4 regions of the Arthrobacter sp. CAN_A212 genome follow, and region 1 is predicted to be linked to each of the others. Evidence: predicted binding sites of a transcription regulator. Region 1 holds the regulator's gene; each other region holds the start of a gene.
What was found. The regulator LexA, encoded in region 1, represses DNA repair genes until DNA is damaged. The targets are predictions, from matches to a motif close to TCGAACANNTGTTCGA.
Positions count from the first base shown of each region.

Region 1 (7,151 bases):
CATGTGGTCGTAGAACGGCACCGAGGTGCTGATCTCCGCTCGGCCTGTGCCGTCCAGATCCACCTGGACGAAGACCGATGATTCGCTGGTGGCCCGCTCCCGGCTCGCAGTGCGTCCGACGGTGGTTTCCACGCTCATGACTGTCCTTCGGTTGGTTCGTTTCGCTTGGTGCATAGCGGATGGGTGCTGGGTGATGCGGTGGTTCGTGTCGCCAACGCGCGATGCCGCTGGGCACGGTCTCCTACCAGTCTAGGAGACGGTCCTGCCCAGCAACGATCCCAGAGTGTCAAGGAACACTGTGGTTTCGGTCTCGGTACCGGCCGTGACCCTCAGATGGCCGGGGATGCCAACGTCACGGATCAGGACGCCCGCGTCGAGCAGGCCCTGCCAGATGCGTTGTGGATCCTCAAGACCTCCGAAGAGGACGAAGTTGGCGTCCGACGGGACCGGTGACAGTCCCAGACCCCGCAGGCTCTCGACGATCCGGTCCCGCTGCGCCTTGATGTTTTCCACATTGGCAAGCAGCTTCCCGGAGTGGGTCAGGGCGGCGTTGGCGGTCGCCTGCGTCACTGCCGAGAGGTGATATGGCAGGCGGACCAGCCGCAGCGCATCAGTAACCTCGGGTGCGGACGCCAGATAACCGAGACGGGTTCCGGCCATGGCAAAGGCCTTGCTCATGGTGCGGGACACCACGAGGCGCTCGCGGCCCTCCAGTAGGGTCAGGGCGCTGACGGTGCCGGTGTGGGCAAACTCTGCGTAGGCTTCATCGACGATCACGATCGCCTGGGCGTCCTCGCTGGCCTCATAAACGGCTTCCACGACGTCCAGCCCAAGGGCGGAACCGGTGGGATTGTTGGGCGAGCAAAGGAAAACGATGTTTGCCCCGGACTGCTGTACCTGGCGGGCAGCATCGCCGGCACTGAGATCAAACTGCCCGTTTCCTTCCCCGGCGATGTACCGGGTGCCGGTGCTGCTGGCAAGGAGCGGATACATGGAGTAGGTCGGCGGGAAGCCAATCGCGGACCGACCCGGCCCCCCGAAAGCCTGCAGAAGGTGCTGCAGCACCTCATTGGACCCGTTCGCCGCCCAGAGGTTGTCCGGAGTCAGCCCGTGGCCCAGGTACCGGGCCAGGTTGGTGCGGAGCTCGGTGAACTCCCGGTCCGGGTACCGGTTCAGGCCGCCGACCTCATGGCTGATCGCAGCGATGATTGCCTCCCGCACCTCGTCCGGGACCCCGTAGGTGTTCTCGTTGACATTCAGGAGGATCGGGACGTCCAGCTGGGGGGCACCGTAAGGGTGCTTCCCCCGGAGATCGTCGCGTAGGGGCAATCGGCTCAACCGCTCAAACTGTTCGCTCACCTCTCAAGGTTAAGCGCGGAGCCCGCCAGTACAGAATCGGGCCACCTGCAAGTCCGCGCTACCACCTGCAAGGCCACGCTGACAGGCAAGTCCATGTTGGCAGGTAAGCGCACAACCGTTGGCGCACCGCGTCGGCGGCCGAAAGCTGGCGGACCGGGTTGGCTATATTGACGGGCCGGCAGTGACCTGACGGGCCGGCAGTGAATTGCGCTGCGAGGGTGCTTCTGCGAGGGTGCTGCGGGTCACCGTCCGGACGGGATGTCCAGCTGCTGCCCAGCCTGCAGTACCGAGGTGCTGAGGCTGTTCAGTTCGACGATCTCGGCCACGACGTCGCGTGGGTCCCGCTCGGGAGCAAACTCGGTGGCCAGGTGCCAGATGGTTTCGCCGGAGGCTACGCTCACGCTGACGGTCTGGGTGAATTCACCGTGTTCGCTGGAGGCCTTCGCCGGGGAGTTGAAGAAGCCGGACAACATGAGGGCGGCTGATGCCAGCAGCACGATCGGCAGGCCGACCAACAGGAGCCTGCCGCGGCGGGTGAGCCGCAGTTTTGCGCGGCTGGTGTCACGGGCGGGGGAATCTTGGTGTGTGGTGATGACAGACATGGATACACCTCTCTGTACTCGAATCAGTCCATTCGATCCCGGCGCTGCGGCCGGGCCCGGCCAACGGGCCGGGGATCCTGTTCGACTGTAAAACCGGGTGAACCCGTTTTGTTCGAACTTATCTTCGAATTACTGCTTGTTTATTTTTAGCACTCATTGACGAACTTTGTCGAGACACGATCGAACAAATGTTTGAAAACGTGTCCTAACTCCCATACCGTTAGGGCAAGGATGATGGTTTGGTTCCAGCAGAAATCAGCACATCATCCGCCACTGACAAAATAAGCTCGGCCCCTGAAAACATCAGGATCCGCCGGGTCACCTGGATTCTTATCGAAGGGACAGCGACCGTGAAAGAGTCCGACGGACCACTGGATGAACAGACCTCCGACCTGGCTCCCACGGCCCTCCCCGCCCGTGGCCGCCCCCGGGGTCGGCAGGTGCCCAAGGGAATGACCGTCCGGCAGAAGAAAATCCTGGAGACCATCCAGCGGGCGATCGGCACCAACGGCTATCCCCCGTCCATGCGCGAGATCGGAGACACGGTGGGGCTGGCGAGCCTGTCAAGCGTCACCCACCAGCTCTCGCAGCTGGAAAGGATGGGGTACCTAAGGCGGGATCCGAAGCGGCCCCGCGCGATGGAGATCCTGCTGCCCCTCACCCTTGATCACGACCAGAAGGGCGCCGCCGCTGGGACCGCTGCGGGAGCTCCAACCGAGATCGGCGGTGCCATTGACGCTGCAATGGTTCCCATGGTCGGCCGGATTGCTGCTGGTGGGCCCGTCCTCGCGGACCAAGTGGTCGAGGACGTCATGCCGCTGCCGCGGCAGCTGGTGGGCCACGGCGACCTGTTCATGCTTCGCGTTTATGGGGACTCAATGATCGACGCGGCGATCTGCGACGGCGACTGGGTGGTGGTCCGTCGGCAGCAGGAAGCCCAGAACGGTGACATCGTGGCAGCACTGCTGGACGACGAGGCGACGGTGAAAACGTTCCGCCAGCGTGACGGCCACACCTGGCTCCTGCCGCAGAACACCCAGTACGAGCCGATCCTCGGCGATCAGGCCACCATTATGGGCAAGGTCGTCTCGGTGATGCGCGCCCTCTAGCGGGGCTCGCCAGCCAGACGCTCCAGGACCCCTAGCGCCGTCGCGCGATCGGTGGTGGACCAGAACGGGGGAAGTGCGGCACGTAGGAACGAGCCGTACCGTGCGTTGGCCAGCCTGGAGTCCAGGATCGCCACCACCCCCTTGTCTTCGGTCGCGCGGATCAGCCGTCCGGCGCCCTGGGCGAGCCGGACAGCCGCATGCGTCGCGGAAACGCTCATGAAGCCGTTGCCGCCAGCCTTGGCCACCGCCCTCGTCCGGGCTGTCATCAGGGGGTCGTCGGGCCGGGGGAACGGAATCCGGTCGATGGTCACGAGTCGGCAGGACCTGCCGGGCACGTCCACTCCCTGCCACAACGACATGGTGCCGAACAGGCAGGTGTCCGGCTCATCGGAAAACTGCTTGACCAGGGCGGACATCGAGGAGTCGCCCTGGCACAGGATGTCGAAGTCGACCCGGGGTCGCAGCGCCTCTGCCGCTTCTTCCGCGGCGCGGCGGGACGAGAACAACCCGAGTGCCCCACCCCGGGAGGCCTTGAGAAGCACCTCCAGCTCATCGAGTTGGGCCGGCGAGGTGCCACGCTCAGGCTTGGGCAGATCCTTCGCCACGTAGAGCACGCCCTGCTTCGGGTAGTCGAACGGACTGCCGACGTCGACCCCGGTCCAGGAGGGCGCAGACGCCCCGGCAAGCCCCAGCGAACCGGCGACCGGTCCGAACTCGGAACCGATGGCGAGGGTCGCCGACGTCAGCACCACCGTGTGGTCGGCGAAGAGCCCCTCCCGCAATTTCCCTGCGACGGAGAGCGGCGCAATGTTGATCGTGGCGGGCGCAGTGTCGTCAGGCTGCGAATACCCGGTACCCGGAGAGAAGGTGCTGGGCCGTGACGCCCACAGCACTTCCCCAGCGGGGGTCGCGGTGAGCAGTCGTTCACACAGTTCAAAGACCGCCATGACATGGGACTTGGCCATCTGCCGGCCACCGTCCGCCGGGGTTGGGCCATCCCCCTTCGCATCCGAGAGCACCGCGCGGCAGGCCTCACGGACCTGCGTGATGGCGGATTCCTGGTCCTCGGTGAGGCCTGCAGCCATCAGGCCGGAAGGGATGCCCTCGACCGTCGACTCGAAGAAGCGGTTCGCTGAATCCAGGGGTTCAGCGCTCACTGACAGGTGTCGGCGCGCCGCTGAGGCAGCGGCGGAGATCATGCCGGTCGAAAGCTGCCCGGAGACCGCGCCCGTGACCCTGTCATGCAGTTCGTGTGCCTCATCAATGACCACCACGTCGTACTCGGGCAGGACGGCCAGCCCTTCGAACGCGCTGATGGCCAGCATGGCGTGGTTGGTAATGACGATGTCGGCGTCCCCCGCCTTCGCCCGGGCCCGCTCGCTGAAACATTCAGCTGCAACAGGGCATTTCTGGGCTCCCAGACACTCCATGCTGCTCACCGACACCTGACGCCAGGCCTGCTCGCTGACGCCAGGGGTAAGTTCGTCGCGGTCACCCGTCTCAGTGTCCTCCGCCCATTCCCGGAGCCGGACCACCTCGCGGCCCAGCGGTGTGGCCGGGCCTGCCGCCGGGTGGGGTGCAGCGGTGTCCTCACCGAGGCTGAAGAGCGCGTCGGGGGCCCCTTCCTCAGGGAAGCCGCCGCCGGTCTTGTGCTTGCAGACGTAGTTCCCGCGGCCCTTGAGGAGGACAACGTCCACCGGGCGCGGCAGTTTGCCGTTCAACGCCTTCAGGAGCCGGGGCACATCCCGGCCGACTATCTGAGCCTGGAGGGCGAGGGTCGCCGTCGACACGATTGCTGGCTTGTCGTGGGCCAGGGCGTGGGAGATCAGCGGAATGAGGTAGGCCAGAGACTTGCCGGTACCCGTTCCCGCCTGGACCAGCAGGTGGTCGCCGGAATTGAGCGCCTCGGCGACCCGCTGCGTCATCTCGTGCTGGCCGGTGCGGTTCTCACCACCCATGGCTTCGACTGCGGCATCGAGGAGTTCCAGCGGCCCGGTGGCACCGCTCTCAGGCATGCTGGCGGAATTCCTCCAGGTCAGCGGCGAGACCCTCGCGCACCATCACGTCGAGCCGGGTTCCCGACTCCATGTGCTCGAGATTGAGGATCTCGGCGTCGGACTGGTGCAGGCGGCTCACGACGTCGCCGCGCTCATAGGGCACCAGAAGGGTCAGCTTCACACTGGGGCGGGGAATGGCGGCACTGATGGCTTCCAGGAGCTCGGGGATGCCCTGCCCGGTGCGGGCCGAGACCACCACGTGCCGTGGTTCGCGCTGACGCAGGCGCTCGATCACAAACGGATCTGCGGCGTCGGCCTTGTTCAGGACGATGATCTCGGGGACCTTGCGGGCGTCGACCTCGGCGAGGACCTCGCGGACGGCGGCGATCTGGCCCTCCGGGTCCGGGTGGGAGACATCCACGACGTGCAGGATCAGGTCGGAATCGGCGATCTCCTCCAGCGTGGACCGGAACGCTTCGACCAGCTGGGTCGGCAGCGACCTGACGAACCCGACCGTGTCGGCCAGGGTGTAGCCGAGTCCGTCGGCGGTTTCCGCCTTCCGAACCGTGGGATCGAGGGTGGCGAACAGGGCGTTCTCCACGAGCACCCCGGCGTCGGTCAGGCGGTTCAGCAGCGAGGACTTGCCTGCGTTGGTGTAACCGGCGATCGCGACCGACGGAATCTCATTGCGACGGCGGTTCGCGCGCTTCGTTTCCCGGGCCGGCAACATGCCGCTGATTTCCCGACGCAGCTTCGCCATCCGGGTACGGATCTTCCGACGGTCCAGTTCGATTTTCGTTTCACCGGGGCCACGGGAACCCATACCCGCACCGGCGCCACCCACCTGGCCACCAGCCTGCCGGGACATCGAGTCGCCCCAGCCACGCAGCCGTGGCAACAGATACTCGAGCTGGGCGAGTTCCACCTGGGCCTTGCCCTCGCGGGACTTGGCATGCTGCGCAAAGATGTCCAGGATGAGGGCGGTCCGGTCGATGACCTTGACCTTGACGATGTCCTCCAGACCGCGGCGCTGGGAGGGCGAAAGCTCGCTGTCGACGATCACCGTGTCTGCACCGGTAGCCACCACGATATCCTTGAGCTCCTGGGCCTTGCCCGAGCCGAGGAAGGTGCCGGGGTCCGGCTTGAGACGGCGCTGGACGATCCCGTCGAGCACCTCGGAGCCGGCGGTGGCCGCTAGGGCTGACAGTTCCCGCAACGAGTTTTCGGCATCCTCAGCGGTGCCTTCGCTCCACAGTCCAGCCAACACCACACGCTCCAGGCGGAGCTGCCGGTATTCGACCTCGGTGACGTCTTCCAGCTCGGTGGACAGTCCCGCGACGCGCCGCAGTGCGCGACGCTCCTCAAGATCCTGCTGATCGCCGTCGTAGGACGACCGCTCATGATCCTGCCCTGTCGCGGCGCTGGCGAATCGGTTGCCCGCTGCCTTCGCGGACGCTGCTTCGTCTTTCGCCAGGATCCTGTCGATGACTGCCTGGATCTCGGCTGGGCCAATCTCCGGTTCCGGCGTGGCCGGTCCCCCGTTACTCGTGGACATACGCTCCCTAAAGTGGTGTCCTTCAATGGTAGTCGCCCACCCGCGGATCGGGTGAGGCAATTCACTGAGCGCGCAATCGGTCATTTGTTCCACCGGCCCGCCGGGTTGCCGTGGTCCCGGGCTGCCAACGATAGGATCTCGGCATGTATTCGGCCCGCCATCACTCCCTGATCCGGGAGCTTCGCGCCCTGCCAGCGCCCTCCTGGCTGGAGACCGTGCTCCTGTCCTGCCTGGAACGGTTGCGGGATGGCGGTCCCACGGAATGGGAGCAGGTACGGGTCGACGACGCGTGGGTTGACGGGGACACCATCTCGATCGTCTATCTGTCCCCCGGTGGGCAGCAGGCCGGGTTGATCAGGGGCCGGTCGTCCCTTTCGGTCGACGACCCGGTCGAGGCGGGCCGTGACATGGCGGATTATGATGTGGCCGAGCCCCTCGGTTCCGTCGCAGCGGATCTCGTCTACGACGCCCAGGGCGTCGGCTGGTGGGGAGGCTGAGCCCCTGGGGTCGCCCATCGGTCCCGTTGGTT
Region 1 is NZ_JADOUT010000005.1:45,218-52,368, forward strand. It holds gene hisB (imidazoleglycerol-phosphate dehydratase HisB) at 1-138, opposite strand, end outside; gene IWX64_RS06145 (histidinol-phosphate transaminase) at 250-1,359, opposite strand; gene IWX64_RS06150 (LysM peptidoglycan-binding domain-containing protein) at 1,602-1,961, opposite strand; gene lexA (transcriptional repressor LexA) at 2,414-3,070, shown strand; gene IWX64_RS06160 (ATP-dependent DNA helicase) at 3,067-5,085, opposite strand; gene hflX (GTPase HflX) at 5,078-6,622, opposite strand; gene IWX64_RS06170 (hypothetical protein) at 6,766-7,119, shown strand.

Region 2 (7,151 bases), on a different contig from region 1:
GCCCAGCCGGGAGAACACTGTGGCAGCTGCGCCCTCGGTCTGGTCCGGGGTCGCTGCACGGGACCCGAACTCGCGGGAGTCGGCGATGCTGGCCATCCCTGCGGACCTCAGGAAACCTGGTGCATCCTGTTCCGCGTCGGCGAAGACGACGATGAAACGACCGGTGGTTTCCGGCTCCTGTCCGCGGGAGCGGCTGCCGGAGGACTCAGATTCAATCATTGTGGCACTCTACCTTTGGGGTGCTGGGCGATAAAGCATTCCGGGGAATAACCTTTTCGGGATCAAGCCATGGGGATAGGGTCCCGGGCAATCACCTGACGCACAATCTTCTGGGGCACCGCCAAGGTATCCCCCACCGCGTTACTTCCGCGTTATCTCACAGTCATTTGCCCCGTGCCGGCGAGCACGAGAAGCGGGCGACGCCCGGGGACGAAACCCTCGCGGGTTTGCTCTCCCAGCGCACCGCGGGATAGGACCCCAGAGCCGCTGCTCGACGTATGCTCTTCGCATGGCCAAATTTTTCGATGTACACCCGCAGGATCCGCAGCCGCGCGCGATTGCCCAGATTGTCGACGTCATCCGGTCCGGCGGGCTGATCGCGTACCCCACCGACTCCTGTTACGCACTGGGCGCACAGCTGGGGAACAAGGACGCACTGGATCGCATCAGGTCCATCCGGAAGCTCGACAGCAAGCACCATTTCACCCTGGTCTGCAAGGATTTCTCCCAGCTGGGACAGTTTGTGCACATCGACAATGACGTGTTCCGCAGCATCAAGGCGGTGACGCCGGGGAGTTACACGTTCATCCTGCCCGCCACCAAGGAAGTGCCACGCCGGCTGCTGCACCCCAAGAAGAAGACCGTGGGCGTCCGTATTCCGGACCACCGGATGGTGCAGGCGCTCCTCGCCGAGCTGGACGAACCGCTGCTGTCGAGCACCCTGCTGCTCCCCGACCAGGAAACGCCCCTGACACAGGGCTGGGAAATCAAGGAAGAGCTCGACCACCAGGTGGACGCCGTCATCGACTCCGGGGACTGCGGTGCCGAGCCGACCACCGTCATTGATTACTCCAGCGGCGTCGCTGAGGTGGTCCGGCACGGGATGGGTGACCCCTCCCGCTTCGAGTGAAAGTGAGCTGATCATGCCGCACACCGTCCGTCCGCTCGACGCTTCGACCTGGGACGCCTTCGCCGAACTGATGGAACGCAACAACGGCGTGTTTGGCGGCTGCTGGTGCGCCGGGTTCCATCCGGAAGGTGCCGAACGTGGCCTCGACCACCGCGAGGCTAAAGGGAACGGGTGTTCTTGGACCGCGCGCACGCGGCGCTGGTCTTCGACGATGACGGCGCCGCGCAGGGCTGGTGCCAGTTTGGCAGTCCCCGTGAGCTGACCCGGATCAAACACCAGCGGGAGTATCTCAAGGCCGAGCCACCGGTCCCGGACTGGCGGATCACCTGCTTCTACGTCGACAAGAAGCACCGGGGGCAAGGTATTGCCAGGACGGCACTTGAGGGTGCCCTGGACCTGATCGCCCGGCGGCGCGGCGGCCTGGTGGAAGCGATTCCCGAGGTCACTGCCGGCCGGACCGCGCACGGCCACTTCCTGTTCAGTGCCACCGTCGAACTGTTCGAGGACTGCGGCTTTACCCGCCGCCGCCAGGTGGGCAAACACGCCTGGATTGTCGGCCGGGTACTCGACCCCAGGTGAGCCCGACGGCGGCTGGCGTCACCAGTCCTGCCAGCGGCGGTTGCCCTGCAGGGGAATGGCACGGCGGAACGGCCCGCGCTGCTCGTTGTCCTCGGTAGTCCAGGAAATCAGGACCGCCGGCTTCTTGCCCCGCAGGTACCCGCTGAAGGTGGCTTCCCCCGAGGTCTGCATGGTGCTCCGCAGGTGCGAGGAGTCGACCGTGAACTGCTCGAACTGCACATCCACCCCCGTGGCCTTGGCGGAACCGGTGTTGGTCAGTACCCAGATGTTGTCCTTCTGCCAGTACACCGCCCAATCGGCTTCCCTTTCCCGCGGCGCCTCGGCGGGCTCCACCACGGGTGTGGATGCGGTGGCCGGGGTGCGCCGCTTGCGGTCGACCGCGAGCGCCGCCCATCCACCGGCAAAACCAAAGCCCGCCGCGACTACTGCCAGCACGGGGATCAAGATCCAGTCCATCGCTCGTTTCCTACTTCATTTACAGGCGACAACCCGGCTGGCCAGTCGCCCCCGTAGCGTTGCCGCGTCCCCGTGAAATCTAGCACCAGCGGGACCGGCAAGTGCTACGCTGATTACGTTCGAAGATATGTTCTAGTTAAAGGGATGTCGTGACAGTTGTAGCCCAGATCGCCCCTTTGCAGGGAACCCCGCCCGGGCAGCTCACCGAGGTCAGCCCGGTCTCCGTTCCGGCCGGTTTCCCGTCGCCCGCCCAGGACTATTACGACGGCGGGATCGACCTCAACAAGCACCTCATCAAGGACACCACGTGCACATTCATCGTGCGGGTCTCCGGGGACAGCATGTCCGGTGCTGGCATCAACGACGGGGACGAACTGATCGTTGACCGCTCCCTCACTCCCCTCCACGGCTCGGTGGTGGTGGCGATCCTCGACGGCGAACTGACGATCAAGCGGTTGCACCTCGGTACCGCCGGCGTCATTCTCAAAGCCGACAACCGGGACTACCCCGACATCACGGTGGCTGAACTCTCCGACCTCACGGTGTGGGGTGTCGTGACCCGCTGCCTCCACTACGTTTAGGCACCACCATGGGTGAACGTCCCACGCGTGCCACCCCGGGCCACCACCCCTCGGCCGCGGCGGCGGGATGGACCGGGACATCCCGGATAGCGCTGGTGGATGTCAATAGCTTTTACGTCAGCTGCGAGCGGGTCTTCGATCCCCGGCTGGCGGGCGTTCCCGTCGTCGTCCTGTCCAACAACGACGGCTGCGTGGTGGCACGCTCCAACGAGGCGAAGGCGCTGGGCATCCCCCTCGGTGAGCCCTGGTTCAAGATCGCGGCGCAGGCACCCGGGTGGGGGATGATCCAGCGGTCCAGCAACTACGAGCTGTACGGCGACCTGAGCGCCCGGGCGATGGAGCTGATGGGACGTTTTGCCGCGTGGCAGGAGGTGTATTCGATCGATGAGTCGTTCCTGGGACTGGCGGGGTCGCCGCGGGCGTTGCAGGAGCAGGGGACAGCCATCCGGACGGCGATGGCCCTGCATACGGGCCTTCCGGTGTGCGTCGGGATTGCCCCCACCAAGACGCTCGCCAAGTTCGCCAACCGGGTGGCGAAACAGAACGCCGCAATGGGTGGGGTGTGCAGCCTGGACCTCATGCCCGACGCCCATATCGATCACATCATGTCCCGGGTGCCGGTGACCGGCATCTGGGGGATCGCGGGGAGGCTCGGGAAGCGGCTCAACGCGATCGGGGTCTTCACGATCGCCGACCTGCGCGCCGCGGATCCGGTGCTGATGCGGCGCAAGTTTTCGGTGCTGATGCAGCGGACCATTCTGGAGTTGCGCGGGATCCCCTGCATCGAGCTGGAAACGGAGCGCGCGGACAAACGGCAGATGATCTTCTCGCGGTCTTTCTCGACGCCGGTCACCACGCTCGAGGGCATGCAGCAGGTGATGAGCCTCTATGCCCAGTCAGCCGCCATCCGCCTGTCCCGGGCGAACCAGCTGGCCAAGAGCATGACGGTCTTCGCGGGGACGTCGCCGTTCCACCACACCGCCTCCTCCTTTCCCTCGGTCGCGCTCCGGCTGGCCGCTCCGACAGCAGATCCGGTGCTACTGACCCGCGCCGCCGTCGGTGCCCTTGACGGGCAGTTGGTCGAGGGCGCGCCCTATGCGCGGGCGGGCGTGATGCTCACCGATCTCTCCCCCGCCGGCTATCAACCGCAGTTCGATACGTTCGTGTCGGTGCACGAGCGACGCAACATCGGGGCACTGCTGGGCCAGGTAACCGACCGGTACGGGGCCACCAGCATCGGACTGGGACGGGCCGGCATCAGCGCCCCGGCCGACTGGACGATGAGCCGCCGCTATTCCTCCCCCCGGTACACCACGGAATGGGACGAACTGGCCATTGTCAGGGCGGGCTAGGTAGGGCGGGCTATTTGAGCCAAAGCCCCCGGACAGCGCGGTTCAGTGTCCGCCGATCACCTCGCGGCAGACCTGCTGTTCCCCGGCGCAGCGCTTAGCGAGCGACCGCCGCGAGCGTTCCCTGACTCGTCAGCTCAAGCTCCGTCTCACACCGCGATGCCTCGTCCCGGCTGTGGGTCACCATCACCACGAATTTGTCCGCCAGACCCCGGCGCAGATCGGTCAGCAGTTCGCGGGCGGCCGCCGGGTCCAGGTGCGCGGTGGGTTCGTCGAGCAGCACGACGTCGGCCTGGGTCAGCAGGGCGCGGCCGACGGCGAGGCGCTGCATCTGCCCACCGGACAGCCAGGTTCCACCCGGGCCGACCTGCGTGTCCAGCCCCGCCGGTAGCGTCCTGACGAAGTCCCCCAATCCGGAACGGTCCAGGGCCGCATAAAGGTCAGCGTCGGACGGTGACGCCGTCGAATCCCGCGCCAGGGCCAGATTGGCCCGGACGCTGGACTGGAACAGGTGCGCCTCCTGCGGGCACCACGCGATCCGTGGCGCACGGGCCCCGCCCGGCTCTCCACTGCCGGTCGGTTCAGCGCTGCCGGTCGGTTCACCATTGATGAGGTAGCTGCCGGCACTGAGCGGCAAAAACCCAAGGAGCACTCCCAGCAGCGTCGATTTTCCGCTGCCGGAGGGTCCCGTCACCGCCAGCCATTCACCTCGCTGCAGGTCCAGCGACACGCCAGCGAAGGCGGGGATCGACTGGTCCGGATAGGTGTAGGAAGCATCGCGAAGCTCGAGGGAATCGACCGGTGTCGCGGCCGTCCGCTCGGCGCTAATGTCGGCGGAACCCAGATCGGGCACCACCCGGTCACCGACCGCCCGCCACGCACCGACCTGGTGCACAGCCGTGTTGACCGCGACGAACGGCTCGATCAGGGCCAACTGCATGAGCACGACGACGGCGGCCACGGCCGGGTCCACCCCCGCGGCGGAGCCCACCATGGCCAGGGCGCCCAGAGAACAGGCGAGCACGGTCAACCCGTTGGCCAGTCCCTGCGCCCAGGCGCTGCGATCAAGCCTTGCCGAGACTGCCGCCTCCAATCTGGCGACGTCGGCGCGCAGCAGCCCGTCTGCGGCGTTGGCGCTGAGGTCCGGTGCGGCGGCGAACATCCGCGAGGTGGTGTCGAGAATTTCAGCCTTGAGTCCCACTGCGGCGCGGCGCGATGAACGGTCGGCGGCTAGGACCAGGGCAGGCGCCGCCACCAGGCAGAGGGCGAGGAGCACCAACTGCCAGTACATACCGGCGGGAAGCAGCAGGGCGGTGGTGATGGCTGCGGCCAGAGCGGTGAGGACGCCGACCAGCGGGGCGAAGATCGCCCGCGGCGACAGGTCCCGCAGCTCGTCGACATCGCCGACCAGCTGTTCAAGGACTTTGCCGCCGCGGCCGAGTTTCCGCCACGCGGCAGGACGCTCCAGCAGTCCATTCCACAGCCGCAGCCGCAGCGTGTTGGTGCTTTCGAAAATGGCGTCATGAAGGCGGAGGCGCTCGCAGTAGCGGAGCACCGAGCGCCCAATCCCGAAGAAACGTACTCCCACAATGGCGGTCAGGAGGAAAAGAATCGGGATCTGTTCGGACGCGCGCACGATCATCCACCCCGAGGTGGCGGTCAGCGCCACGGCGAACAGGGTGGCGCCGGTACCGAAGAGCAGGGCGGAGACAAACCGTGGGCGCCACGGCTGGACCATGGCAACGCTGCGGGCCAGGGCAACCTTCCCTGTCCGGGCCGGCGGCTCCGTGCCGGGTCGACGGCGCTGGACAGCAGCGCTGGCCGGCAGCGCGGCGTTCGTCGGGGCTTCCGGTGGGGGGCCGCCGTCGTCCTGTCCTGCCGATCCGCCGGCGACCGCGATCACCTGGTCGGCCAGCGACACGGTCGCCGGGTTGTGGGCGACCAGCAGGACTGTGGTGCGCCCGCGCAGTGCCGCCAGCGCGGTTTCCACGGTCCGGGCGGCGCGGGCATCCAGATGGGAGGTGGGCTCATCCGCCAGGAGCAACGCGACGTCGGCGTGCTCCACCCGGGCGAGCGCCCGCGCGACCGCCACCCGGCGAAGCTCGCCCGGACTCAGGTCGCCGCTCCCGGCGTCCAGCAGGTCCAGGGCGTCCAGGTGGGTGAGGGCGCGTACCGCTGCATTCCGCTGTTCGCCCGGACCGGCCAGCCCGGAGTAGAGACCAATTTCGTCGGCAACAGTGGGCATGGCGAGGACCGGGTGTTGCGGAATCCACGCGATCTGCGACCGGGTAATCCCGGTGATGGTGCCGGACACCCGCGCACCTGCCCCGTGACCGCGAAGTCCGGCGAGCACTTCCAGCACCGAGGTTTTCCCTGTTCCACTGGGTCCGGTGAGGGCGGTGATGGTTCCGTGGGGCAGCGTGAGGTTCAGCCCGTCCACCACGGTTCCCGCACGGCCCGCATAGCCGATGGTGAGATCCCTGACCGTGATCGTCGAGCGTTGCGGCTGTGGGTCGGTCGAGGGGAGCAGGCTGCGGATGGCCGGGGCGTCGATGACCCGGCGGGACCGTTCCAGCGCGTCGACCCCGTCCTCGCTCGCATGATGGGCAGCACCAAGGTCCCGGAGCGGAGCGAAGCACTCGGGAGCAAGAATGATCGCGAGGAGTCCGATCTCGAGGCTCAGGTCTCCCCCGATGAGCCGGACGCCAATCACCACGGCCACCAGCGCAACCGAGATGGTGGCAATAAGTTCCAGGGCAAGGGAGGAAAGGAACGCGACCCTCAGCGTTTCCATGGTCCGGGTCCGGTACTGCCCGGCGACCTCGCGGAGTGCCCTGGTCTGGCTGCCCGCCCGGCCCAGCCCCACCAGCACGGGCAGTCCGCGGGACAGCTCGAGGAGGTGGTCGGAGAGCCGGTTCAGCGACGCCGAGGCCTCCCCGACCTTATCCTCCGTGTGCTGCCCGATCAGGATCATGAAGATGGGCACCAGGGGGACGGTCACCACGATGATGGCGGCGCTGAGCCAGTCCGCGGCAAGAATACGCGCACCAATCAGCA
Region 2 is NZ_JADOUT010000010.1:29,777-36,927, reverse strand. It holds gene IWX64_RS09265 (S8 family serine peptidase) at 1-219, opposite strand, end outside; gene IWX64_RS09260 (L-threonylcarbamoyladenylate synthase) at 509-1,129, shown strand; gene IWX64_RS09255 (GNAT family N-acetyltransferase) at 1,301-1,708, shown strand; gene IWX64_RS09250 (hypothetical protein) at 1,727-2,164, opposite strand; gene IWX64_RS09245 (LexA family protein) at 2,314-2,745, shown strand; gene IWX64_RS09240 (Y-family DNA polymerase) at 2,754-4,097, shown strand; gene cydD (thiol reductant ABC exporter subunit CydD) at 4,192-7,151, opposite strand, start outside.
Region 2: a site for LexA is predicted at 2,284-2,299, ahead of IWX64_RS09245 (LexA family protein). Genes of this name have one in related genera too.

Region 3 (7,151 bases), on a different contig from region 1:
TTCAAGATGGAGAAGAGCCACCTGGAGCGGCGCCTCGAGCAGATGCGCGCCGAGGGCACCCGGTTCAGGACCGGTGTCGAGGTGGGACGCGACATCAGCTGGGACCAGCTTCGGCGCCGCTACGACGCCGTCGTGGTGGCTACCGGTGCCACTATTCCCCGTGACCTGCCGATCCCGGGGCGGGAACTGGAGGGTGTCCATTTCGCGATGGATTACCTGGTCCAGGCCAACCGGGTAAGTGCGGGCGGCGTCGTCGAGGACCAGATTCACGCGGACGGCAAGCACGTGGTGATCCTCGGGGGCGGCGACACGGGCGCTGACTGCCTGGGTACCGCCCACCGTCAGCATGCGGCATCCGTGACGACGCTCGCCATCGGGCAGCAGCCGCCGACGGACCGCGCGGCGCACCAGCCCTGGCCCACCTTCCCCACCCTGTTCGAGGTTGCCAGCGCCCACGAGGAAGGTGGCGAGCGGACCTACCTCGCCTCGACCGTCGAATTTGTGGGCGAGAATGGCAAGCTCACTGCGATCCGGGTGGCGGAGACCGAATTCGTCAACGGCCGCCGGGTGCCCAAGGCCGGCACCGAGAAGGACATCCCGGCCGACCTGGTGTTCCTGTCGCTCGGGTTCACTGGACCGGAGCCTGCAGGCCTCACCGAACAGGTGCAGGCCGACTTCGACGAGCACGGCAACATTGGCCGGGACGGTTACTACATGACCAACACGCCCGGGATTTTTGCGGCTGGCGACGCCGGCCGCGGACAGTCACTCATTGTCTGGGCCATCGCCGAGGGGCGCGCCTGCGCCGCAGCAGTGGACAAGTGGCTGATGGGGGAGACCAAACTACCGGCACCGGTGGCGCCCACCGACCGCGCTATGGCAGTGCTCTGAGTGCATCACGTCGCGGAAAGGTCACCGCGCACCCAACAACACCTACAACAACACGACTAGGCTAGGTTTCATGAGACGCGCAAAAATTGTTGCAACATTCGGCCCCGCGATTGCAAGCTATGAGAACACCGTGGCGGTGTTGAAGGCCGGTGTGGACGTTGCCCGGATGAACATGAGCCACGGCGATCACACGGTGCACAACCAGACCTACGAGTATGTACGGCAGGCTTCGGAAGAACTGGGCCGCCCGGTGGCAATCTTTGCCGACCTGCAAGGACCCAAGATCCGCCTCGGTCGTTTCGTGAACGGCCCGCATGTGCTGGCGCCCGGCGACACCTTCACCATCACCACCGAGGACGTCGAAGGCACCCAGGAGATCTGCTCCACCACCCACCTGGGACTCCCCAAGGACGTGAACGTGGGCGATTCCCTGCTGATCGACGACGGTAAGGTAGCCCTCCGGGCCACGGCCGTTGACGACACGAAGGTTGTCGCAGTGGTCACCGTGGGGGGAGCGGTGTCGAACAACAAGGGCATCAACCTGCCCGGCGTCGCAGTGAGTGTGCCGGCGATGAGCGATAAGGACGAGGCCGATCTGCGGTGGGCCATCCAGCGCGGCGTCGACATGGTGGCGCTGTCCTTCGTGCGGAACGCGTCCGACGTCGTCCGCGTCCACGAGATCATGGACGAAGAGGGACGCCGGGTACCGGTGATCGCCAAGATCGAGAAGCCCCAGGCTGTTGACGCCATCGAGGAAATCATCGACGCGTTCGACGCCATCATGGTGGCACGTGGCGACCTGGGCGTGGAGTTGCCGCTCGAAGAGGTTCCCATTGTCCAGAAGCGTGCCATCGAGTTGGCTCGCCGCTGGGCCAAGCCGGTCATCGTCGCCACCCAGGTGCTGGAGTCGATGATCGACAACCCCCGCCCCACCCGCGCCGAAGCGTCTGACTGTGCCAACGCAGTGCTGGATGGTGCCGACGCCGTCATGCTCTCGGGCGAAACCAGTGTGGGCAAGTACCCCATGGAAACTGTGCAGACGATGGCGAACATCATCGAGTCGACCGAAAAGCACGGCCTGGATCGGGTGCCGCCGCTGGGCAGCAAGCCCAAGACCCGCGGCGGGGCGATCACCCGTGCGGCGGTGGAGATCGCCGATCAGCTTGATGCGAAGTACATCTGTACCTTCACCCAGTCCGGCGATTCGGCGCGGCGCCTGTCACGGCTCCGGCCGACCAAGCCGGTGTTCGCTTTCACTCCGGTGCAGTCGACCCTGAATTCGATGGCGATGATCTGGGGTGTGCAGCCCATGCTGGTTCCCTTCGTCGAGCACACCGATCAGATGACCGCCCAGGTTGACCGGGTTCTTCTGGAACAGGGTCTCGTGGAGCCGAATGACCTGGTGGTCATCGCTGCCGGGTCGCCTCCCGGGCAGGCAGGGTCCACGAACTCGATCAAGGTGCATAAGGTCGGGGACATTGCCGACGCCGGTCAGCTGCCCGATGGCTACACTCCGAACAAGGAAAAGGTCGGCCCGTGGCCGGTCAAGAACAAGCACAAGTAGCTCGGTAGCACAGCAGAAGGGCCCCGCTGGTTTTCACCGGCGGGGCCCTTCTGCTGTGCTGATATGTTTTGTGGCAGTGCTGTGGGTCAGTTGACCTGGTTGATGATGGTCTCGGCGACCTCGCGCATGCTGAGGCGGCGGTCCATCGAGGTCTTCTGGATCCAGCGGAAGGCCTCGGGCTCGGTGAGTCCCATCTTGGTGGTCAGCAGGCTCTTGGCACGCTCCACGAGCTTGCGGGTGGCGAACTGTTCCTGCAGATCGGAGACTTCGTGCTCCAGTGCCTTGATCTCCTCATGGCGGGAGAGGGCAATCTCGATGGCGGGCATCAGGTCAGCGGGGGTGAACGGTTTGACGACGTACGCCATCGCGCCGGCGTCGCGGGCTCGTTCCACCAGCTCTTTCTGGCTGAAAGCGGTCAGCAGGACCACGGGGGCGATGCGTGCCTTGACGATCTGTTCTGCGGCGGTGATGCCGTCCATGACAGGCATTTTCACGTCCATCAGGACCAGATCGGGCTTGTGCTCTTTGGCGAGCTGGACGGCCTTCTCGCCGTTGTCAGCTTCGGCGACGACGTCGTACCCTTCGCCGCGGAGAATCTCCACAATGTCCAGGCGGATGAGGGTCTCATCCTCGGCAACAATCACGCGCCGCGCAACACCCGAGACGTTCGACTCGTTGGATTCAGACACAGCAGGCTCCTTGTTCAATTCCATCATTTGCCCGGCCGGGCAGCGCCCGTTGCCGGTTCACTGAAACAGCCTATCGGCATGTAGAGTAGTTTCGCGCACTGACGATGACTTGAGTACTTCATCTGGCTTTGATCGGGTCTCTCACGGGTCCTGTCTCGGGTCTTTGTCGGAGCGCACGTTGGCCCGAATGGCGGAATTGGCAGACGCGCTGCACTCAAAATGCAGTATCGAAAGATGTGTGGGTTCAAGTCCCACTTCGGGCACAGTGTTTCCCCTTGTCAGAGGCTGTTTCGCTCTCTGACTGTGCACAAACCGGCTCAGATGGTGAACAGGGTGTGCCTGTGTCGGTGGGTGGGTTGCAGTTTCCCTGTGGCGGTTCGGCTCCTTCCTTTCTTGAAGCCCTTGTTGGGCTTTCTTACTACTTCATGGGGGAGTGGCGGCGAAGGTACATGACTTTGGTGAAAGTTTTTCACCGAATCTCCTTTGTGCCGTTCTGATCAAGTCATCACCGTTGGGCGGAGAGGCCGGAGTGCAACTTGGCCCTTTCCCGGCGCCTTGCGCCTGGGCTGCCGTGACAGCATGACGCCGGTAGTCCTGTTGCTCTGCTAAGAAGCTACTGCTTTCGCTGACGACACCACGGCGCTCCTAAAGGCTTGCCACGTTCGTGGAGTTTGGCCGCACAACGGGTGCCGCTTTGCGCACCGCCTATCCAGCGTAAAAACGAGCAAGGTCAAGAGACACTGCTTACAGCTCATCCGGCGCAGCAGTGGTAACGGAGCCGACCCATACCCAGCCCTCACGTTGGGTCTTGATTCCTGGTTCGAAGAAGGACACCTTGACGGCTGTTTTCGTCCACGCCGTCGCGTGTCCCTTCACCCGGTAAGCCTTTGACGGGTATCGAATCCACACGTGCACCCGCCGGGGTGCAGGGAACTCGTGGACCGGGTTGGACGGTAAATCCAGTTCCGTTTCCGTGAGCATCACCGGTTCCTCCCGCATCACCAGTTCCTCAATCCACCCGTCTAATAGCCGGTCATAGTAATTTCTGTACCGCTGATTTTGACCCACGGCGTTGCCGCCACTCTGCTAACTCTCAGAAACGGAAAATAGACTTTGTAACGAGCCGAGTCAATCGAGAGTCCTCTGCTCACCGTGCGGGTGTCCTAGAAGCTCCCCCCAGTTTTCTAGGGCACCGGCACCACCACGTTAAAGCCCATCACCGACAGTCACTCAGCCCCAGCGATCCGGCGTAGCTGCCACCCGTCAGTATGTGGATCTGAGCTGATATCGACCTCCAGGGTCGGGGAGACCGGCCCGGCTTGAGCTTGGAACCGCCACACACGCTTGGTGATGAGACTGCCCTGCCCATTCACAGGGGTATTCCCTGGCTCCCACCAGCTTCGGGAACTAGACCAGCTCACCGGTTCCCCGACCGCCTGCCAGATCCGGCCACGCCACCGCATCGCCAGCGGAGCGCCGCTGCTGTGAAACCTCACGTCCACCGGTTCGTTGACCGTCCGTGGCCTAGCTTCCGTGGTTTGTGCTGTCATGTGCGCGCCGCCCTTCGCCCTGTGATCCGTCATGCCGTCCAGAGTTGAAATTAGAACACATGTTCGATTTATGGGAGCCCTTAGAGGTGCGGCAGAATGAGCCGTATGTGCGGACGCTTCGTGGTCACCGGGAATCCGGAGGTCAGTCGATAGGTAGACCGTTCCCGAGTGCCGATACGATGCGACAATGGCACCCTTCAGTAATCCCAGCCCAGAGCATGGCACGGTGACAAAACCGGTCCGACTACGCAATCTATTTCTTTGGCTTGGGCTTACAACGATTGCCATCGCCGTTCTGATTGGTGCTTTTGCCTTCATCCTCAGGGGTCAATTTCTGCCGTGGACTTTAGAACAGTCCCTCACGGCTATGGAACTGCAACAAGTCGTGCAGTCAGCTGTAACTACCGCTGCGGCGTTGGGCCTCGGGATCACCCTCTATCTGTCGTTTCGACGCCAGAAGACGACTGACGAGGGTCACTTAACCACGCTTGAGTTGCTTCGCCTGCACCGGGATCAGCACCGATCAGACAGCATCACCAAATTGCGTGACAGGTACGTGAGCGCGGCAGACCAGCTTGGAAGCGAATCTCGACCCATACGTCTTGCTGGTATCTACGCGTTAGCTTCTCTCGCTGATGATTGGAGCGAAGAACGCAACGTCAAAGAGCGCCAAGTGTGCATCGATCTCCTGACCACCTATCTCGCGCTCGGTGCGAACGATACAGACACAGTTGAATCGCAAGGCCCTGAATGGGAGACGATCTGGAGCACTATCTTCGATCGCTCCGTATTAGAACGGAACAATCCGGGCTGGCCGGGGGCTGACGTGCGCATCAGGAATGTGGGGTTGAAGAGCAGGCTCAGTGGGCTTCGGTTCGATTATGGATTATTGAGTTTTTCAGGCTCTCCTGTCAGGGCGATGGAGTTTGACGGGTGTGATTTCCAGGCCACGGAAGTGCTGTTCGACTCGTATGACCGAGGAGGCGTGTTGTCCTTCCGTAACTGCCGCTTTTCCGGGGGAATGATTAACTTCTGTTGGCAATCCGACTTGGACGCCGCGGGTGCGTATGAAGACCTAAGAATCCACTTCTTCAACTGCAACTTTGAGGGAACTCAAGTCCTTTTCAACGGCAGCGGCGACATGGGTGGATACATGTTTCAGCACTGTCGGTTCAGCGCAACGTCACCAAGTTTTCGAGGGGAGTCCCCGGAACCGCAGGCGATAGGTTTCATTCAAATGAATTATTGCGAGTTCAGCAGCGACCCCTTGCGTGAACTCTCGCTTGACGGAACCGACATCATCGAAATAGGCGGCTTCGACGAGGACCATCCAACTGTGGCTGCGATGGCATCGAAGTACAACTCGTCCAAAGACAAACTGCACTAAGAGAGGCGAACGCATCCTAATCTGAAGTGCTAAGCGGTTGCACAGCCGGTCCGGGTTCTGTGAGGCAACAACCCACTGTTTGTAGCGTTCGTTCGATTCGATCAATCCAGAGTGACCCAAACCGTTCGCAAACGATGGATACAGAGACACCGGTGAGTGAGACGCTACGCGCTGATAGATGTGAATCGCCGAATCAGTGGTCGGGTTCCCGCCGGTTTAGGTGTTAGCCACGCCTCAAAGTTGGGCTATGGGGTCTGGCCTGTCGAGTCAGCGGAACGCTCGGCTGATCGCGCTCCCAGTCCGGAACATGGTGATCCACACGATGAATTTCTGAATGGGACGCAGCGGCGATGCGACGAGACTCCGCCAACCCTGGCGTTTAGACCATGATTTAGTGATCTGGACCTGGGTGCCGCCAGTCGTGTTCATCAGGGTGAATTCTGTCAGGACCGAGCTACTTTCAGGAGCATCGGGGTACGCGATTCTCCATGCGATGCGCTTCGGCTGGTGCGCGGTGACGAGTTCAATGCTGCGGCAACGGAACCGGGGCTTCACTTTCACCGGCTTCCCATCCGGACGACCTATGGGCGCAAGGCCCTGCCAGACGATTCCGGGCGTCCTGTCCTGGCCTGTGTGATCGATGGAGCCGACACTCATCTCCCAATCGGGAACATGGGTTGGGTCTGCTAGGAATTCCCACACCTTCTCCATCGGTGCAGGAACGAACGTCTCCGTCGACCCTGACACCCACCCCTTCACCTTTGCCGGTTTAGGCGCAGTTCTCCCCGCGGGGAAGTCGGACTGGTCAAGATGTCCGAGCACATCGAGGGGGGTCGTGCCTAGGCGGTCAAGGATGTCGGCGATCAGACCGCTCGGCTCTGCGACGAGCTCTCGGAGGACTGCGGCGGCGTCGCCATTCTTGTCTTTGCCACCGGAGCGGGCGATGAGGTCAGAAGCACGCTTGGCCCAGTCATACCCGCCCGTCTCATGAAACACGATTCGTCCGGCCTCGGGGAAAGACGCTTCGATACCAAGTGATGCCAGCTGGGCCGCACGCTGTTCCTCGACAG
Region 3 is NZ_JADOUT010000016.1:368-7,518, reverse strand. It holds gene IWX64_RS12250 (glutamate synthase subunit beta) at 1-891, shown strand, start outside; gene pyk (pyruvate kinase) at 962-2,455, shown strand; gene IWX64_RS12240 (ANTAR domain-containing response regulator) at 2,542-3,168, opposite strand; tRNA gene IWX64_RS12235 (tRNA-Leu) at 3,326-3,407, shown strand; gene IWX64_RS12230 (hypothetical protein) at 3,889-4,143, opposite strand; gene IWX64_RS17305 (DUF6504 family protein) at 4,371-4,694, opposite strand; gene IWX64_RS12225 (hypothetical protein) at 4,882-6,081, shown strand; gene IWX64_RS12220 (Clp protease N-terminal domain-containing protein) at 6,349-7,151, opposite strand, start outside.
Region 3: a site for LexA is predicted at 4,746-4,761, ahead of IWX64_RS17305 (DUF6504 family protein). Genes of this name have one in related genera too.

Region 4 (7,151 bases), on a different contig from region 1:
CCAGCCCGGCCAGGACCGCAAGCGCATTGATCAAGTCTTGCCGCGGAGCGGTCATGGTGCTCGCCAGGACGGTGGTGGTGCCGCTGCGGTGGAGGAAGTCGACCGCCCGGCGCGCGGCACTTACATCAGCATTGGCGAAGTCCCCGCCGTTGGCTCCGTGACAGTGGGTGTCCACGAGTCCGGGTAGGAGGATACTGCCCGGCGGGAATTCCCGATCCGCCGGTGCGGATCCGCCATCGAATGCGGCAGCTGGGCCGGCGAACGAAATGCGATCGCCGTCGACAGCCAGCACCCCGTCATCAATGATTCCGGCCTCGGTGATGATGCGTCCACGAATGTAACGCACAGTGGAGCGTCCAGGAATCTCGTTGCTGACCATAGCCTGATTCTATGCGCAGCTCGCGGGTTGGTCGCGTGGATGACCTTGTGCTGTGGCTTTCCGAGCGCAAGGTCCTTTCTCGGTGCTTAGGGTCGCGACCTGTCCTGCTTCACAGTCCTGACCTGTTCCATAGTCCTGAAAATTTCCATAGTCCTGAAGATTCCCGCAGCCCTGACCTGTTGACGTTCGATTATCGCGTTGCCGGGTAGGGGTGGTGCGGTGGAGTGGTAGGTGTGGCCGGTGGGGGTGGTGGATTTGAGCTGATGTCTCGGTCCGGGTGCGGGGGCTACAGTCCAGCCGGGGTGTTCTTTGGTGTGGTTGCACGCTTCGCAGAGTCCAGCCCCATTCGTGATCGATGTCGGCCCGCCCCGATGCCACGGGATGATGTGGTCGATGTGGCGGATCGGTGCGTCGCAGTACGGGGTCCGGCAGGTGTCATCCCGGGCAGTAATAAACCGGCGTTGCGCTTTCGTGAAGAGCCGGGCCGTGGAATCCATCGCCACCAAATCCCCGCTCGATGGGGCCGTGTAAAGACGACGTAACCAGACGTCGAAAGCACGGTGTGCGGCGGAGTCGCTTGGATCCTTCCGGCCAGTGCCAGTGCCAGTGCCGCCAGCTGGCCCTGCCCCGGCCGAATCTGCCCGACCGATTGCTGGGCTGGTTGGACCGCCCTGGCTGATTGCTGGCTCAGCACCCGGTTCGGTTGTGGTGGGACGCTGGCCTGTTGGTGTGCCTGAGCCTTCTAGAATGCCCGGGCCTGTTGGTGTCCGTGGGCTGGTCGGTGTCTCTGCCTGAAGGAGGTTGCGTGCCCAGCTGGAGGGGACGATGCCGTAGCCGGGGATCCGTGCTGGTTCGCTGTCGCCCTGGAAGAGGGCACGGTCGGTCATGATGAGCTGCAACTCGACCCGGCTGATACCCCCGGGGACCCCGGTGACGCGTTCGACGAGGGTATCGGCCATCACCTGACCCCGGGACCTGGGGTCACCAGCACCCCGGACCGTGTCAGCGTGACGAGTCAACACGGCGTAGGTGGCGACGGCTTCCTTCACCGGGAGCAACGCTGTCAGGTAGGCCATGGTGTCTGGTGCTGGCCGGATACTCACACACCGCTCCGTCGCAGCGTGGGCGGCACGGTTCACCACCGACCGGGGATCCCGGCGGTACGCGGCTGCCTTCGCCGCGGCGACGACCGCCTTATCCCCACACCCGGTGAACCTACCCGTATCAGCTGATAGCTCTTCATCCACGGCAGCACGGTCAACACTGCTGAGGCACGCGGTCTCTTTCACTAACAGGGTGGCCCGCCACTCATTCAACTGCCCCGTGTGGAGGGCGGCTAGTGTGTGGGGCATCTCCGTCACCAGCGCCCGAGCCAAGCCGAGGAGCCGGCTGCCGCGGGACGGGGATTCACGCCGCGCCAACGCGACCTGCGCCCCCACCCCTTTGCCCTGTTCGGCGGCGGGTACCCCGGCGAGGGTTTGGGTGTCGCGTTCAGCGACGTCGATCGCAACCGTGATCCGGGCCTGTACCCCAGCAATCGCCGACTTCAGATCCTCCAACTCCCGCAACTGATCAATCAACCCCACCGCATCCACCGCCGGTTTCAGGGAGTTCAGCGCTTCGACCAGGGCCCGGGTGGAACGCTTACGGCCAGCCCCGGCAAGGGTGCTCACAGGAGTGTTGCTCGTCGGAGCAGCACCGGCAGACGTAGCAGAAGAAGAATCGACAGGAATGCCGTCCGCAGCACCAGAGAGTCGGCCGCGCTCAGGTTCACGACAAGCACCCGAGGCTCCCCGCGCAGCCGTCACCCGGGAGGGGATTCCCCTCCGTTTCGGTGATGGAGCTGCGCTGCCGTCCATACCTCTATTGTCCCAAACACCACCGACATTCCTGCGGAACAAAGGGCTATGTGGACAAACCTCTCGAACAAAGTTTCGAACGAAAGGTTGGCACCCGATATCCGGTTATCTACACCCGATCATCGGCATCTGATAGCCGCCTCAAGGGTCAGGCTAGAAGAGGCGTGACTCGACGTCGTCTACCCCACGCATCATGTCGTAATCCAACGTCAGGCAGTCGATACCCCGATCCAGGGCCAGCACGCGTGCCTGTGGTTTGATCTGCTGTGCCGCAAAGATTCCCCTGACCGGAGACATCAGGGGATCCCGATTAAGGAGTTCGAGGTACCTGGTCAGCTGTTCAACACCATCGATGTCGCCCCGGCGCTTGAGCTCAATGGCCACAGTGGCTCCTGAGGCATCACGGGCAAGGATATCCACGGGCCCGATGGCGGTCATGTACTCACGGCGAATCAGCGTAAAACCGGCGCCAGCGAGATGGATCTGCTCAGCCAGAAGGCGCTGCAGATCTGCCTCAACGCCGTCCTTGACCAGGCCGGGATCCACTCCCAGATCATGCGAAGTCTCGTGAATGAGCTCATGAATATTGATTACCAGGCGGTCGTCGGTCTTGGCATGCTGCACGTTCCACACTTCGGTGACACCCAGCTCGGTGTCCGCCTCGTCGGGAGTGACAATGCGCAGGGTGGCTGGCGGGCTCATCCAGTTGAGGGGCTTGTAAGAGCCGCCGTCGGAGTGGACCAATACTGACCCGTCGGCCTTGACCATCAGCAGTCGGGTGGCCAAGGGCAGGTGGGCCCGGAGGCGGCCGATGTAATCGACTGAGCACTGGGCTACAACTAAACGCACGTATTGCCATCCAATTCGCTGAGTGGTTTGGGGGTACCTAAATCGTCCCACAATGCGCAGAGAACCCCTGCCCCCGAAACTAAGGCAGGGAGTGCCGGAAGGTGGCTGGTGCTCGGCGGCTACTGCGGCCTGTCGGGCCGCGAGCACTATTCAGACGATGTAGGCAAGCAGCCCCAGACCCAGCCGCTCGTCGTGATGTCGGCAGTTTCGGAAGGTTCGGAGACCGTCGCGGGCGCGTCGCTGAGGTGGGTCAGAATATCTCGTCTTATTCGATCCGATTCATCGGGCAGACTAGGTCTATGCCGCGTTCCAACCGTCCCCGTCGTCCCGGGAAGCCAACAGCTCAGCCCGGGCGCAAGACCGGCCCGGTGCCCGAGATCGATCTTGAGCGGGCGCGGGCTGGCATTCCGACCCACGAAAGCGCGCCCGACGGCGAGTGGTCGGTGCGCCGGATCACCGAGCGCAACGCTGCCAAGGACTATGTATGTCCGGGCTGCCACCGGGTGATTCCATCCGGCCTCGCACACCTGGTGGTCTGGCAGGAAGACTCACTGTTCGGCGCTGCCGCGGGGCTGGCTGGCCGGCGCCACTGGCACGTGAACTGTTGGCGGACCCGAAGCTACAAGTACTGAGCCGACGACGGCGCAGGGCCGCTCCGGATACCGCGGGGCTATCCCGTGTTCCCCTAGACTGAAACGATGACTTCGACGCCTTCCAGCTATGACTTCACCGATTCTGACTCTCCGATGGACATCAGGGCATCCACGGTGCTCCCCGCAATCCGCACGGACATTGAATTGCGGACTTCCGACGGGTTGACGCTGGTGGGCGAGTTCGCCGAACCGGTGGACCGGCCGCCGCTGGCCACACTGGTGACCATGCATCCGCTGCCCACCGCTGGCGGATTCATGGACTCGCACGTGTTCCGGAAGGCATCTTTCAGGCTTCCGGCGCTGGCGGACATCGCAGTACTTCGCTTCAATACCCGCGGCACCAGTTCGCCGCGTGGCCGCAGCGAAGGCGAGTTCGATGGCGGCGCAGCGGAACAAGCAGACATTGAGGCGGCTGTCGCCTGGGCCGCCGAACGCCACCCGGAAAACATCTGGCTGGTCGGCTGGTCCTTCGGCACCGAACTGTGCCTGAAGTACGGCGCCTCCGAGCCGATAGCGTCCGCCATTCAGGGTGCAATCCTGTTGTCCCCGCCGCTCCACCGAGCTGGGAATGAGGATCTCGATGCGTGGGCCGCCTCCGGTCTGACCCTGAAGGTCCTGGTACCCGAACACGACGATTATCTTCAGCCAGCAGCGGCCACCACCCGGTTCTCCCGGGTACCCCAGGCCGAGGTCATTGGGGTGGATGGGGCCAAGCACCTCTGGGTGGGGGAGAAGTATGCGGCGCGTGTCCTCGATGAAATCGCCGACACCGTCCTGCCCGGCAGCTCCGATTCGCTGCCGACCACCTGGACCGGAGAAGCCGCCACCGCGTCCTAAAGCGGTGGCATCCAGCACACCGGGCTACTGCCCGTCCTGACGGGCGATGAACACTTCCTTGAGCAGCAACATCACGGCGGCGGCGGTCGGAATGGCGATGAGCGCCCCCAGCACGCCCAGCAGACTGCCGCCAGCAATCACGGCGATCACTGCCACCGAGCCGGGAACCGCGACCGCCCGCTGCATGATGCGGGGTGAGATGAAGTACGCCTCAACCTGCAGGTAGGCGAGGTAGAGCACGGCGAAGAGCAGTGCGGTCTGCCACCCGGCGGTCAACGCAACTAAGGTGACGATGACCGCGGCGATCAGCGCCCCCACCAGTGGAATGAAGGCCAGCAGTACCACGACGAAGGCCAGCAGAACCGAGAACGGGACCTGGGCGATGGTCATGAAGATGAAGGCAAAGATCGCGTTCAGCAGGGCGACACACGCCTGGCCGATCACGTAGTTGCCGACGCTGCTGGTGATCTCCTCGGCCAGCGACTTGACCCGTGGTCGGCGTGAGCGTGGTGCCAGGCGGTAGGCCCATTCCTTCATCGCGGGCAGCGACGCCAGGAAGTACAGGATCAGCACCAGCACGATCAGGGTGCCGAACAGGCTGTTGAGGATGACCGTTCCCACTCCCAGAACGCCACCGAAGATCCCGCCTACCGCCTCCGAGTTGTCGAAGAAGTTATTGACCTCATCGGTTACCCGCTCCCTCACCTGGAACTGCTGGTCGACCGTACGGAAGAAGTCCGAGTTCAGAAAGTCATCAACAAACCCGGGCGCCCGGTCCACGAACTGGCTCGTCTGGTTCGCGATGGTGGGGATCAGGGTGGCGAAGAAGCCTGCAATGAGGCTCGCAAGCAACAACAGCGCGACGGCGATACCGGCCGGGCGTGGTACCCCCTTTTTCTCCAGCCAGCGGACTATGGGATCCAGCCCGAGCGCAATGAACATGGCAGCGCCGATCCACAGCAGCAACTGGCCCACGTTGGTGATCATGAAATAGGCCAGCAGGGCCAGGCCGACACCCACGGTACCCATGAATCCGAAGTGGATGGGGTGGTGGCGCATGGACCGGGGCTGCGGGTTGCCGAACTTCAGGCGCTCGTCGGCGAGGGTCACCTCCTCGTCGAAGGGCACCTGATCAGGAGCGCGCTCGGGGGGGAACTCAAACCGCAGCCGGGGCTGCGCCCCGGGGATGGGCTTGCGCAACCGGTGCAGGATCGCGGCCAGCAGGCCCGGCTGGGAGGCTTCATCGGGGGAGCCCGCCGTGTGCCCGTTCGCCACGCGGGGTGGGGCAGTGGGCCGGGGGAGCGGCTCGCCGACCGGAACTTCCTGATTATCGCTCACGCTTGTTTTCTGCTTTCCCAGTGGTGCCTGCGAGGGGTGGCCGTCATCCAGGGCCATTGCACGTTAGCGAAACACTAACAGGCAAGCTGGACGGCGCCCTGCACCCTGACCGGTCCGCCGTCGTGCCCGGGACCAGCGTGGTTCCAGCCGATAGTGACGCCCTCCACAAAATCCTGCCGTGTAGGTGAAGTTAGTTACGATGGGAGGTGAGATCAAGCTTTTGCACAGACAATCGCGCCGCCGGGGACCTGTCGGCGCATGATGCGTGGCCGTGCTGCGCGCGAGCAACGATAGGTATCTGAGTGCGTTTCAAGATTGCAGTTCCCGCCCTGGTGATCGGAGTGCTGTTGATGCTCGTGGGCATCGCACAGCTCACCTTTTTGTCCCCTTCCGAGACAGTGACCGCTTCGGTGCCAGCCGGAACCGAGAGCGGGCCGGTGACTGTGATCGACGCTGGTGCCAAGGAGCCCGGAGCCGACGACGTCGACATCACGGTCCGCTCTGAGGGGACCTTCACTCTCGCTGTCGGCCGGGCCAGCGACGTCGACGCCTGGGTGGGCGACGCGGCCCACCTCCGGGTGACCGGAATTGAAGAGGACGGCCTCCAGACCACGTTCACTGACGGCGAGCAGACAGTTCCGGATCCCAGCGGATCCGATCTTTGGACCAGCGAGGAAACCGCCGAAGGTAGCGTCACCCACCGCTGGCTGGACCCGGCCGACGGCGACTGGTCCATTTTGCTTGCGTCCGACGGCGAAAACCCCGCCCCTACCAATGTCTCGATCACATGGCCCAACGACGAGACCACGGTCTGGGCTGTTCCCCTCATCGTGATCGGAGCCCTCATCGTTCTGATCGGGATCGCACTGTTCTTCCGCAAGCCCAAGCGCGAACGACGTCCGACCGTTGAGGGGTCGCGAGCCCATCAGCGCGCCCTTGAAGCCCGCAACAAGCAGGGCAGGAAGGGCGGAGCACAGTTCAGCGTGGCAGTCGTTGTCATGGGACTCACCGCTTCCGGACTCAGTGCGGCGCACGCCACGACGTCGGAGCCATCCCCCTCGCCTGCGACGTCGGAGCCATCCCCCTCGCCTGCGACGTCGGAGCCATCCCCCTCGCCTGCGACGTCGGAGCCATCCCCCTCGCCTGCGACGTCGGAGCCATCCCCCTCGCCCGCGGCGGAGGAGACCGGGGACCAGCCGCCGGTGGTGCTCGAAAGCCAGTTGGAGCGAATTCTCG
Region 4 is NZ_JADOUT010000002.1:197,898-205,048, forward strand. It holds gene IWX64_RS03530 (N-acetylglucosamine-6-phosphate deacetylase) at 1-379, opposite strand, end outside; gene IWX64_RS03535 (DUF222 domain-containing protein) at 466-2,238, opposite strand; gene nucS (endonuclease NucS) at 2,392-3,087, opposite strand; gene IWX64_RS03545 (hypothetical protein) at 3,387-3,719, shown strand; gene IWX64_RS03550 (alpha/beta hydrolase) at 3,786-4,577, shown strand; gene IWX64_RS03555 (AI-2E family transporter) at 4,602-5,915, opposite strand; gene IWX64_RS03560 (hypothetical protein) at 6,218-7,151, shown strand, end outside.
Region 4: a site for LexA is predicted at 2,302-2,317, ahead of IWX64_RS03535 (DUF222 domain-containing protein). Genes of this name have one in related genera too.